Regions from separate parts of the Mesorhizobium sp. M0139 genome, predicted to be linked through region 1. Evidence: predicted binding sites of a transcription regulator. Region 1 holds the regulator's gene; each other region holds the start of a gene.

Evidence for each region. The regulator LexA, encoded in region 1, represses DNA repair genes until DNA is damaged. The targets are predictions, from matches to a motif close to TGTTCNNNNTGTGTTCNG.
Region 2: recA (recombinase RecA) is a predicted target of LexA. The motif match lies at 2,185-2,202, and genes of this name have one in related genera.
Region 3: NKJ58_RS28120 (DUF3072 domain-containing protein) is a predicted target of LexA. The motif match lies at 1,456-1,473, and genes of this name have one in related genera.

The regions. Positions count from the first base shown of each region.
Region 1 is NZ_JAMYTN010000002.1:15,853-20,029, reverse strand. Features, by position in the region: gene NKJ58_RS02525 (ComEC/Rec2 family competence protein) at 1-2,450, shown strand, start outside; gene lexA (transcriptional repressor LexA) at 2,444-3,226, opposite strand; gene NKJ58_RS02515 (GntR family transcriptional regulator) at 3,432-4,177, opposite strand, start outside.
Region 2 is NZ_JAMYTN010000002.1:238,790-242,966, forward strand. Features, by position in the region: gene alaS (alanine--tRNA ligase) at 1-761, opposite strand, end outside; gene recA (recombinase RecA) at 1,023-2,126, opposite strand; gene NKJ58_RS03680 (carbohydrate kinase family protein) at 2,409-3,353, shown strand; gene NKJ58_RS03685 (pseudouridine-5'-phosphate glycosidase) at 3,424-4,177, shown strand, end outside.
Region 3 is NZ_JAMYTN010000022.1:66,746-70,922, forward strand. Features, by position in the region: gene NKJ58_RS28110 (hypothetical protein) at 834-986, shown strand; gene NKJ58_RS28115 (nuclear transport factor 2 family protein) at 952-1,140, shown strand; gene NKJ58_RS28120 (DUF3072 domain-containing protein) at 1,212-1,421, opposite strand; gene NKJ58_RS28125 (NADP-dependent oxidoreductase) at 1,666-2,583, shown strand; gene NKJ58_RS28130 (hypothetical protein) at 3,275-3,505, shown strand; gene NKJ58_RS28135 (DUF982 domain-containing protein) at 3,505-3,747, shown strand; gene NKJ58_RS28140 (acyltransferase family protein) at 4,129-4,177, opposite strand, start outside.

The DNA.
Region 1 (4,177 bases):
GACGTGGCCGGGGCACGAAGGAAGGCGAAGGCGCCGAGGCAAGCGTCAGCGAACGCTCGCTGTTTGCCGATAGTCCCTATGCCGAGCCGCTGCCCCTCGCGCTGCCTGAGCCGCATCCCGGCGTCGCGCCTGCGCTGCCCGGTCACGCGTTGCCGGCGCAAGTCACAGCGCCCGGATCTATCGCCCGTCTGCGCAGACGGCTTCGCCGTCCGTCATGGCCCGCGCTCCGCCGCAGCCTTGCCGTGGCCGCCAACACGGAGCTCGACCGGGGCGTCGCCTTCCTGCTGGTGCCGGTTTTCCTGGCGGCCGGCGTCATCATTTATTTCTCGCTGGCCGGCGAGCCGGGCTTTGCGCAGCCAATCGCCATTGTGGTGCTGGCGACATGTTGCGCTGTCGCCACGCGATCGCGGCCGAGGACGCATCTGTTCTGCATGGCCGCGATGCTGTGCGCGCTCGGCGTCGTCGCCGCCAAGGTCGAGACCTGGCGCGCCGGAACGCAGATGCTCGGCTCCGAGATCCAGACACGGCTGACCGGCCGCGTCGTCAGTCTCGAACAGATGGAAAGCGGCCGCATCAGGCTGACGCTCGATGTGGTTTCGACCGCTTACCCCGAGCTGCGCTACGCCCCGGAGCGGGTCAGGCTCTCGGCGCGGACCGTTCCCGCCGATATGACCGCCGGCTCCCTGATCACCGGCTATGCCAGGCTGTTGCCGCCGACCGGTCCGGTGCGGCCGGAGAGCTACGATTTCTCCTTCGACAGCTATTTCACCGGTATCGGCGGCAGCGGCTTCTTTCTCGGCAATCCGAAAACCATTGCTACGCAGGGACCGCCGCCGCTGACCGCGCGGCTCTCCTCGGCAATCGAGAACGCGCGCGAAAACATTGCCGACCATATCAGGGGCAAAATCGGCGGCGCCGAAGGCGAGATTGCCGCGGCGTTGATTGTCGGGGTGCGCGCCGGCATCCCGGACGAGGTCAACGAAGCGATGCGGCGCACCGGCATCTACCACATCATCTCCATCTCCGGCCTGCACATGGCGCTGGTTGCCGGCACCATCATGGCGTTGCTGCGTGGCGCCTTTGCGCTGTTTCCCGATTTCTCTTCGCGCCGCCCAGTCAAGAAATATGCAGCAGTGGCAGCACTCGTCTCCATCGCCGCCTATCTCGTCATTTCAGGCGTCGTGGTTGCCGCCGAGCGCAGCTTCATCATGCTGGCGGTCATGCTTGTCGCCGTGCTGTTTGATCGCGCCGCACTCACCATGCGCAATCTGGCGATCTCCGCCATTGCCGTCATCCTGGTGTCGCCGCACGAGGTGGTCGGTCCCAGCTTCCACATGTCGTTTGCCGCCACCGCCGCCCTTGTCGGCGCCTATGCCGGCTGGGCCGATTACCGCGCCGACAAGGTGAGAACGCCGCCGGCAAAGCGCTCCTTCGTCGGCTTCCTGTCGCGAAAATTCGCGCTGGCCATGGGCGGCCTCGCCATGACCTCGATCATCGCCGGCAGTGCAACCTTGCTGTTCGCCATCTGGCATTTTCAGCGTGTGTCGCCGCTCAGCCTGATCGCCAATCTGGCCGTGATGCCGATTGTTTCGTTGATCGTCATGCCTTTTGCCGTGCTCAGCGCACTGGCGATGCCGTTCGGCGCCGACGGGCCGTTCCTCTATGTGATGGGCAAGGGTCTGATGGCGATGATCGCTATATCGGCCTGGATTTCCGAGCGCTCGCCGGTCGACGCCGTCGGGCTGATCTCCATCCGCTCGGTGCTGTTGGTGGCGGTCGCCCTCGTCATCGCCACCATGGCCACCACCTGGCTCAGGTTGGCGGCCGTGCCTTTCGCGCTGGCCGGCCTGTTGACGGTGCCGCAGGTGCTTACGCCCGACGTGCTCATATCCGAGGATGCGCATCTGGTGGCCATGCCGATCGGTGGCGGCGAACTCGCCCTCAACCGCGAACGCTCCAACGAATTCACCACGGACAATTGGAAACGGGCGCTGCGGGCCGAAACCATTATCCCACCTGAGATTTTCGAGTCAACAGATACGCGGTTCGATCTCGATCCGCTCGATCTGCCGCCCGGCTCGCCCTTCTATTGCACCGGCGATCTCTGTATCGCCCGGCACCCTTCCGGAGCCATTGTAGCGCTTGCGAAAGACCGCAAGACGGCGCGGCCGGCCTGTGCCTTCGCGAGCCTGATCGTCATCGATGACGCCACCGCCTACAATCCGTGCCGCGACCCGCTGGTGCTGGTCGTGACGAAGAAACAGCTGGCCCGCGACGGCAGCGCCGCCGTCTTCTTCGATCCGCAATCGGCAGCTGCAGCGCCAACCATCCGCTTCGCCGTCGACAAGCCGTATCGCCCCTGGCACGAGCAACGCCGCTTCTCCCGCGAAGCGCGCGGCCTGCCGCCTTACAACCAGCGTGAAAAGTACAAACCCAAGCCGGCTCAGTAGCGCCGGATCAATCCGACAAGCTTGCCCTGCACCTTCACCCTGTCCGGTCCAAAAATGCGGGTCTCGTAGGCCGGGTTGGCGGCTTCCAGGGCGATCGAGGCGCCCTTGCGGCGGAAGCGTTTCAGGGTCGCTTCCTCATCGTCGACCAACGCCACCACGATCTCGCCGGGGCTGGCTGTGTCGGCATTGCGGATGATGACCGTGTCGCCATCGAAAATGCCGGCCTCGATCATCGAATCGCCCTTGACCTCGAGCGCGTAGTGTTCGCCGCCCATGATCATATCGGGCGGCACCGAGATCGAATGGGTCTGATGCTGGATGGCGTCGATCGGCACGCCGGCGGCGATGCGTCCCATAACCGGGATTGAAATCGCGGAAACGGCATCGTCATTGCCGGCCGACATCGAACGCGACGGCGAGCCCGGCTTGATCTGGCGGCCGAGACCGCCTTGGCCCAACGCGCCTTGTCCTTGGCCGCCTTGCCCTTGGCCGGTTTGACCAAGACTGCCCTGAATGACGCTCGGCGAAAACTTCCTCGCCGCATTGAGGCCTGGTGCGATCGAGTCGGGCAGCCGCAGCACTTCCAGCGCGCGCGCCCGGTTCGGCAGCCGGCGAATGAAACCGCGCTCCTCAAGCGCTGTGATCAGTCGGTGGATGCCGGACTTGGAGGCGAGGTCGAGCGCTTCCTTCATCTCGTCGAAGGACGGCGGGATTCCGCTCTCCTTCAGGCGTTCATGGATGAACATCAGAAGCTCATGTTGTTTGCGCGTCAGCATCGCGGCCCCCAAGGGTTCTGAAACCAGAATCAGAAAAAACAAACCCAGAACAAACACTATCTGTTCCAGTTGTGTTCCGCAACCTTTTAAAGTTTAATGAATGTGTTGACGTTTTGTTCAGCGTAACGTTCGGCGCTGCGAGCGCCGCCTGCGCCCAGTTGCCAGCAACGGGGTGAAACGAAGACAAAGTGCCCTGCGTCGTCGGCTACGATCGCCGCTTCCTTTTCGGACGGGGCTGCGCAGCATCCGCGCCGGGTTCGCTCTGGGCATAGACCTGCAGCGTGTAGCCGATGTGAGCGGTCATCAGAGTTTTCGCACGTTCGACGTCGCGATCGAGGGCCGCTTCCATCAGGGCGGTATGGTGTTCGATCGCCACGGCGTCGCGCAGGGCCGCCACGGCCTTCCGGTGGCCATCCGTGCGGCCGGCGGCGGCGCGCAGCGTCGGGGCCAGACCCAGAAAGCGGTGATGGCGATGCAATTGGTCGGAAATCGTCGCATTGAAGCGCAGCAGCCAGCTGGATGTCGCGGCACTGAGCAGCGCCGCATGGAAGGCATCGTGTTTTTCGTACCACGCGTCGACCGCATCATCCGATGGATCGTCGAGAACAGACCCGCACCGTGAGAGACGATAGTGGGCGGCAACGACCGCGTCTTCCCACTCACGGTCGCCCTCCTCGATCGATTCCACCAGCAGGGGCAGTTCGACCACCAGCCGCGCACGCGCCAAATCCTCGAGCTCCGCCCGAGAGACGGGAGCGACCGCAAACCCGCGGTTGCTGATGGCGGTCACAAGCCGTTCCGCCTCCAGCCGCGACAGCGCCTCGCGCAACGGCGTCCAGCCGATGCCGTAGGTGTTGCGCAGCGTGCTCAGCTTCAACGGCGCGGCAGGCGCCAGCCGGGTCGCAAGAATATCGCGCCTGAGCAGGCGATAGGCCGCTTCCGTCTTCGAGG
Region 2 (4,177 bases), 220 kb from region 1:
ATCAGATGACGGAACAGGTCGGTCTCGAAGACGCTCTCCACCCCTTGCAGGATGGAGGCCATGCGCTCCAGGCCCATGCCGGTGTCGATCGACGGCCGCGGCAGGTCGATGCGCTCATCCTTGGTGACCTGCTCATATTGCATGAACACCAGGTTCCAGAATTCAAGGAAGCGGTCGCCGTCCTCCTCCGGGCTGCCGGGAGGGCCGCCCCAGATGTGCTCGCCACGGTCGATGAAGATTTCCGAGCACGGCCCGCACGGTCCGGTGTCGCCCATAGCCCAGAAATTGTCGGAGGTCGGGATGCGGATGATGCGGTCATCGGAGAAACCGGCGATCTTCTTCCAGAAGCCGGCCGCCTCGTCATCGGTGTGATAGACGGTGACCAGCAGCTTGTCCTTGTTCAGCCCGAACTCCTTGGTGATCAGGTTCCAGGCCAGTTCGATGGCGCGCTCCTTGAAATAGTCGCCGAAGGAGAAATTGCCGAGCATTTCGAAGAAGGTCAGATGGCGCGCGGTGTAGCCGACATTGTCGAGGTCGTTGTGCTTGCCGCCGGCGCGCACGCTTTTCTGCGCAGTGGTGGCACGCGAATAGGACCGCTTCTCCAGGCCGGTGAAGACGTTCTTGAACTGCACCATGCCAGCATTGGTGAACATCAGCGTCGGGTCGTTGCGCGGCACCAGCGGGCTCGAGGCCACGACCTCGTGGCCCTCCTTGCGGAAATAGTCGAGGAATGTCGACCGGATCTCGTTCACGCCACTCATGACTGCTGCCTTTTCGCGAAAACCGCCGGCACGGCCGGCGGACACTGGTCTCTGCTTTTTTAGAAGATTGACTTGGCCTTTTAGCGGGCACGCCCCACCCTGTCCAGAAACACGGAATTGGGCCATCCCGGCAACTGCCAAGCCGGCTTCACGCTCCCCAAAAACGAAAACCGCCGGCGCGAAGGCCGGCGGTTTGAAACGCAATACTAAAGAACTCGGTTACTTAAGCATCGGGTAATAGACCGGATTTATGGCCGTGCCCTACATAGCGCCGGATTCTTCCTCGAAGCCGTCGTCGCTTTCGCCGCGCTCGGGGCCGCCATTTTCAAGAAATTTCTCGGCGATCAGCCCGGCATTCTGCCGCAGCGCAAGTTCGATCTCGCGCGCCGTGTCGGGATTGTCGCGCAGGAACAGTTTGGCGTTTTCGCGACCTTGGCCGAGACGCTGCGAATTGTAGGAGAACCAGGCGCCGGACTTCTCGACCACGCCGGCCTTGACGCCGAGATCGACCAGTTCGCCGGTCTTGGAGACGCCCTCGCCATACATGATGTCGAACTCGACCACCTTGAAGGGCGGCGCCAGCTTGTTCTTGACCACCTTGACCCGGGTCTGGTTGCCGACGACCTCGTCGCGGTCCTTGACCGAGCCGATGCGGCGGATGTCGAGGCGCACCGAAGCGTAGAATTTCAGCGCGTTGCCGCCGGTCGTGGTTTCGGGCGAACCGAACATGACGCCGATCTTCATGCGGATCTGGTTGATGAAGATGACCATGGTGTTGGAGCGCGAGATCGAGGCGGTCAGCTTGCGCAGCGCCTGGCTCATCAGACGCGCCTGAAGACCGGGCAGAGAATCGCCCATCTCGCCTTCGATTTCGGCGCGCGGCGTCAGCGCCGCCACCGAATCGACGACCAGCACGTCGATGGCGCCTGAACGCACCAGCGTGTCGCATATTTCCAGCGCCTGCTCGCCGGTGTCCGGCTGCGAGATCAAGAGGTTTTCCAGATCGACGCCGAGCTTGCGGGCATAGACCGGATCGAGTGCGTGCTCGGCATCGACGAAGGCGCAGATACCGCCTTTCTTCTGGGCTTCGGCAACTGTGTGCAGCGCCAGTGTCGTCTTGCCCGAGCTTTCCGGCCCGTAGATCTCGACGATACGGCCGCGCGGCAGGCCGCCGACGCCAAGCGCGATGTCGAGGCCCAGCGATCCGGTCGGCACGGTTTCGATCTCGACGACCTGCTCGTTGGCGCCAAGCCGCATGATCGAGCCCTTGCCGAAGGCGCGCTCGATTTGCGACAGCGCCGCGTCCAGAGCCTTTGATTTGTCCACCGCTTTGTCCTCTACAAGCCGCAAAGAATTCTGAGCCATGATACATCACCCCTTGGTCGTCAATGAAGGCCGGACAATCCGTAATCCCTGCCCATTTTGTACTACTTTTGTTCTCGTTTGGCAAGAGGGGTCAAATATCTGAAAAGCAATCTTTATCCGGATCTGTTCTTTTTTTGTCTCATGGTTTCGTTTCCGGATGTATCCACCATTGGGCCAGATGCTCCGGCTGTTTCGATCGGCCGAATCGCCGGCTCGCCTGCGAAGCTCCGTCGCACAGCCTAGCGCTTGTCCGGTTCGAAAAACAAAGGTCATATCGCCGGCATGGTGAAATCAGCAAAGATACTGGCGGTGGGCGGCGCCCATATCGATCGCCGCGGCCAGGTGTCGGGCACGTACGTGCCCGCGGCGTCCAACCCCGGCACGATGCGCGAGGATGTCGGCGGCGGCGTCTTCAACGCGCTGCGCAGCCTGGTGCGGCGCGGCGTCTCGGCCTCGCTTTTGTCGGTGCGCGGCGGCGATGCCTCGGCCGAGACGGTTGCGCGCGCCATCGCCGACTCCGGCATTGCCGACCTGTCGGCGGTTTTCCTCGACCGCACGACGCCGAGCTACACCGCGCTGATCGACAGGGATGGCGAGCTGATCACCGGCTTTGCCGACATGGCGCTCTACGATTTGGCGTTCCCCAAGCAGATCCGCCGCTCCAAGGTGCGCGAGGTGGTCGCCGAGGTCGATGCGGTGCTCTGCGACGCCAATCTGCCATCAACGGCGCTGGAGCGGCTGGTGGGGGTCGCCGCCGGCAAGCCGGTGTTCGCCATCGCCATTTCGCCGGCCAAGGTGGTGCGGCTGATACCGGTGCTGAAGGAACTCGCACAGGTCTTCATGAACCGGCGCGAGGCCATGGTGCTGGCCGGCGTCGATGCCAATGCCACCGAGCGCGAGACCGTCGACGGACTGCGCTGCAGCGGCCTCACCAGTGGCGTGGTGACGGCGGGCGACGGCCTGGTGCTGGGATTCGACGAAGCCGGCGCCTTCTCTATCCTGCCGCCGGCGCCGAGAAAAGTCGCCGACGTCACCGGCGCCGGCGACGCGCTGGCCGGCGCCACCATCGCTGCCCTGCTGCGCGGCCTGGCATTGCGCCAGGCCCTCCGCGAAGGCGTTGCCGCGGCGACGCTCGCCATCGAAAGTTCGGATGCCGTGCCGGCCTTCACCGCCGCGACCTTCACCGAGGCACTGGCTCTTGTGCCCGACGCACAGGAAATGGCATGAGGGCGGCCAATTGCCATTGCCGGAGCGCGACGTCCAAGCGGACGCGCGGATCTCCGGATCGGAGACCATCATGACACCGCAAAGCGCCCGCCCCTTCATCGACATCCACGCGCCCGTGGCCGAGGCGCTCGCCGCTGGCCGCCCCGTCGTGGCGCTGGAAAGCACCATCATCACCCATGGCATGCCTTACCCCGACAATGGCGCCATGGCCGCCAATGTCGAAAAGATCATCCTCGACAATGGCGCGGTGCCGGCGACGATCGCCGTGGTTGCCGGCCGCATCAAGATCGGGCTGTCCGACGGCGAGCGCGAGTCGCTGGCGATGACCGGCGACGCCATGAAGCTGTCGCGCGCCGATCTCGGCTTTGCGGTGGCGCAAGGCCGCACCGGCGGCACCACGGTCGCCGCCACCATGATCGCGGCCGACATGGTCGGGATCAAGGTGTTCGCCACCGGCGGCATTGGCGGCGTCCACAAGGGCGCGGAAAAGAGCTTCGACATCTCGGCCGATCTCGACGAGTTGGCGCGCACGCCGGTCATCGTCGTCTCGGCCGGCGCCAAGGCGATCCTCGACATCGAAAAGACGCTGGAAGTGCTGGAGACGCGCGGCGTGCCGGTGATTGGCCATGGCTGCGAGACGATGCCGGCCTTCTGGTCGCGGCATTCCCCGTTCCGCGCGCCGCTGACCCTGCACAGACCGGAAGAGATCGCGCATTTCTACAAGACCAGGGCGGCACTTGGCCTGGTCGGCGGCATGCTGATCGCCAACCCGGTGCCGCAGGACGATGAAATCCCGGCCGACGAGATGGCCGGCTATATCGAGG
Region 3 (4,177 bases), on a different contig from region 1:
ACTTTTAAATTAGCGCAAGCGAATATTAGCTTGCCTAGTCCCCTTCACATCGGCTCTGGTCGCCTCCCCAACCGTGCGGCACGGTGGATAAAGACAATCTAGCTGCCTCGTTGTCTACACGCGGAAAGCCTGCTCATAAGCACTTGCTGATAAGTGTAGCCTGCTATTATCTGCTCCAGAATGGATACCGATACGACCGCTATTCCGGCTGTCAGCAACGACCGAGACACTTCTGCTGCTCGCGAAAACGTCGAAGCGGGGGTTTGTAGTGAGACTGCCTCTTCTGGTCGGACAGCGCTTCGAAGAGCTGGCTACTTTGATTTGCCTGCCGGGGCTTTCGCTGCAGAAGGGAAGGCATCACTGCAGCACTGCTGGCCTCTCCCCCACATGAAGGCTTGCGTGCATCGCTAGGCCACGGTGCCGGTAAAGTTGCACTCGCCGGCAAGGGAGTTGGTTACTCGTACTCCGGACGCTTGCATTCGATCAAAGCAGCCGCAACGCAAGGCCCTCGTTGTTGAACAGAACGAGGCGGTTGAAACAGTGAACTCGCTCAAAACCACAGGGCGCCGACTCGTTTCGGAAGTAGGGAGCTTGCGACACACCCTCAACTCGACTTGATTTTCTGGCGGCCTTTGGCGCGAGGCGTCGTCAGAAGTAACCGCGAAAGCAACAAAGGAAACGGACCCAACTGGTCCGAAAAACCGTTTGCCTGTTGTCAGCAAGGATCGGTCCCTCCATGCTCTGACCGCTGCAAACACTGGCGTGGAGAAGCCTCGATGTCACAGACCGATGAAAGTCTTATTACCGCTACCATCGAAGGCTACGTTTTGGCCATGTCCACCGGTGCCGAAGAAGGGCTGCGGGCAGCCTTCCACCCACGCGCATCAATCATCGGTAACTTTCCAGGGCGCGGTCGAATGGCTGAGTGTCGATGCCTATGTCGGCGAGGTGATGGGTGCGGGCTTGCCGCCGAACACCAGCCCTAACTGGACAGTCGCATCGCTCGACATTACGGGCGATGCAGCCACTGTGAAGGTTGAGGACGAATTTGGAACCACAAGGTTCACCGACAATCTTTCCCTGCTCAAGATCGCAGGAGAGTGGAAGATCGTTAGCAAACTCTACCACCTTCACCATTAGGACCGTCCAGATCACAGGCCAAATACCGCGAAACTGGCGACCTTCAACCTGTCGTAGGTCTCCCAGCGCCTTTAGAGCTTGAGCTCACTCCTTAGCGCGTCGATTCGCTTCGAGGCCTCGGCTTTGCTTAGATCTTCGGCGTAGCTTCTGTCGTCGCCCGCCTGCTCACATAATGTTTTCAAGTAGGAAGCTTGCGACGGAGTCATTGGCTCGTCACCAGTCGTCCATTCGTCAGGATCCTTGCTGATAGTTTCGCTTTTGGCTCGGGGTGAAGTTTGCATGACGCTCTCCGTGTTGGGAACGGCACAACGTATTTGATCTGCTTTTGTTCCACATGCTTGAAGTGTGTGAGATTGCGAGGGCATAGGTGTTCACGACTGCAAGTTTACCCGTGCTGGAAGAATCCGACGAGATTGCTTAGCTTCCGCTCGCGGTCGCCAACGATGAACCGACGCCAACTCTGCGCGAGACATCGAAAGATCCTCCGCGCCCGCAATTTACCCCAACGGTGAGGAGACAATCCCCATGAAAGCAATCGTAGCGACGGACAAGACTGCAGGAACGGCCGGGATGAAGCTGGTGGAGCTGCCCGAGCCTCGGGCGGCAATTAACGACGTGGTCGTACAGGTTCATGCGGCAGGATTCGTCAACACCGAACTGGAGTGGCCCTCGACGTGGGCCGACCGAGCCTTCCGTGACCGGACCTCTTCGATCCTCGGCCACGAACTGGCTGGTGTGGTCACTGCGCTCGGCTACGGCACCACAGGGCTTTCTATCGGTCAGCGGGTGTTCGGCCTCGCGGACTGGCATCGCGACGGCACCCTCGCCGAGTATGTTGCCATGGAGGCCCGTAACCTCGCGCCGCTGCCCGGCGATGTCGACTTTACGGTGGGCGCTAGCCTGCCGATCTCCGGCCTAACCGCTTGGCAGGGGCTGTTTCAGCATGGCCGCATCAAGGCCGGGCAGAGCGTTCTCGCGCATGGCGCTGCCGGTGCCGTCGGTTCGATGGTGGCGCAGCTTGCCAGGGAGGCTGGAGCGTATGTGATCGGCACCGGGCGGGCCGCCGACCGCCAGAAAGCGCTCGACTTCGGTGCAAATGAATTCCTCGACCTCGCAAAAGACACGCTTGAAGATGTAGGCGGCGTCGATCTGGTGTTCGATGTCATCGGCGGCGATTTCCAGAAGCGATCCGCAACGCTCGTCCGGGCCGGAGGTATCCTTGTCACAGTCGTTGGACCAACGGACATTCGACCTGCCGATGGCCTGACCGTTGACTTCGTCGTCGAGGCTGATCGCCCCCAGCTTTCTGAGATAGTGCAGCGAATCCGCGATGGACGACTGCGGACGAACATTGGCAAGGTTTCGAGCTTGGATGATGCCATCGGCACCTTCAACTCAACGGACCGACGTGCAGGAAAGACGGTTATCCGCGTTCGTCCGTGAGAATTTGGGGAGGCGGGTCCTCTCTCCTTATGGCCGCGTCGGCAGCTGACACGGTGAGGTGCAAATCAGCGCCTTCGAGGGATTTAGCCATCGTAGGCCGGGCGAGAAGTGGCGTCGTCCGTCGTAACCCGATGAGCTGGTTTGCCAAACAGAGGAGGTCGAATCCTTCATGTGTTGAAAGGCCGCGATGGGGGCTCTGCAAGAGTGATACGATTGCCGTCAGGGTCTGCGATCTGGGCAATCTTTCCGTAATCACCCTCCGATTCACGTGTGAGCATCACGCCACTTTCTTCAAGCGACCTCCGGGCTTTGTCCATTTTGGGGACCACAATAGTCAGTCTGCCGGACCCAGCATTTTCCTTATCATGGAAGATTTGCAAGTTCGCGCCTGCGACGTTGCGCCATGCATCAACCCGTCCATGGGACGATCATCAGGCCTCCGCTCGAAAAGCCGGGTATAGAACTCCTCCGCTCTGTCCATCCTTGCCGTGGCGAGCACGGCGTAAATTCCTTGGATTTGTATTCACATGCCTCGTGCAAATTGATTCCACCAATAAATGGGCAAAGGGCGGCTCCCGTTCCGAAATGCGGTGTTTGCGGCAACCTGCTTTGTACGTTTCCGGCACTTGCATTTTTCGGAGAGTGACCCCCAGAATAGCTGATTGAGGTTCTATCTCTCTGGGAGGATGGGATGGACATTCAAGCACCTGTTCGGCCTGCACAGCGAACGGCCAAGGAGTTGGTCCGCGAGGTCCTGTTGGGTTCTCAACCGGGCAATATGATTTCCGTGAAGGCGACCATTGCAGCGGTGCGCGAGCGCGGCCATGATCTTCGTGAGACTGACTGCCAGTTGGTCGAAATGATCGTCAATTCAGCCTCCGTTTGGGGACTGTTCATCGCCTTTGACGTTCGAGAGGCTTGATGCCCCACCGCTGGTTCAACCCTCCGGTTTATGTGAAGACTGAGCGCCCGGGGCTTCGCCTTGGTGTCAACCGAGTTGATGCCGCCGCCGAGGAGCTTCTAAAGTGGTCCAATCGTGGCCCCAAGTGGCGGCTGGCGGTCGAGGCTTGCCTGTCTGCGATGGATGGCAAAATGCCGGGTAACGACTTCCGGCTGCTGTTCGAAGCCGCGGCTGATGAAGAGGAGATGCTGCTGCCGGATTGACATGCTGGACGGGACCATTCGGGCTGGTTGGCGAATTCACCAGCGCAACGGGCATCTATGCCGTCCGGCTACCGAGCGACGCCCCAGATGGACAGTTGTTCGCCGGTGGGCGTACCATAGGCCCGGGGGTTGACCGATGGAGATCACATGGTTGATGAAGAGCATCGCCGCGAACGGAGGCAGCGGGTGCTGAAAGGCGCCTCAATCATTAGCGGAATTACAAACTCCGAGATAAGTTGCACCATTCGGAACCAAAACAGTGGCGGAGCTGAGCTCATAGTCACGGTGGAATCGCGTGTCCCTGAGCGGTTCGTGCTTTACGTGCCGACCGACGGCGTTGCCTACCAAGCAGTCCTGCGGTGGCGCAGGAACGCCCCTCAGCTATCTGATTGCCGCGTCGATGCGTTTGCCGAAAATGTCGGCCATTGAA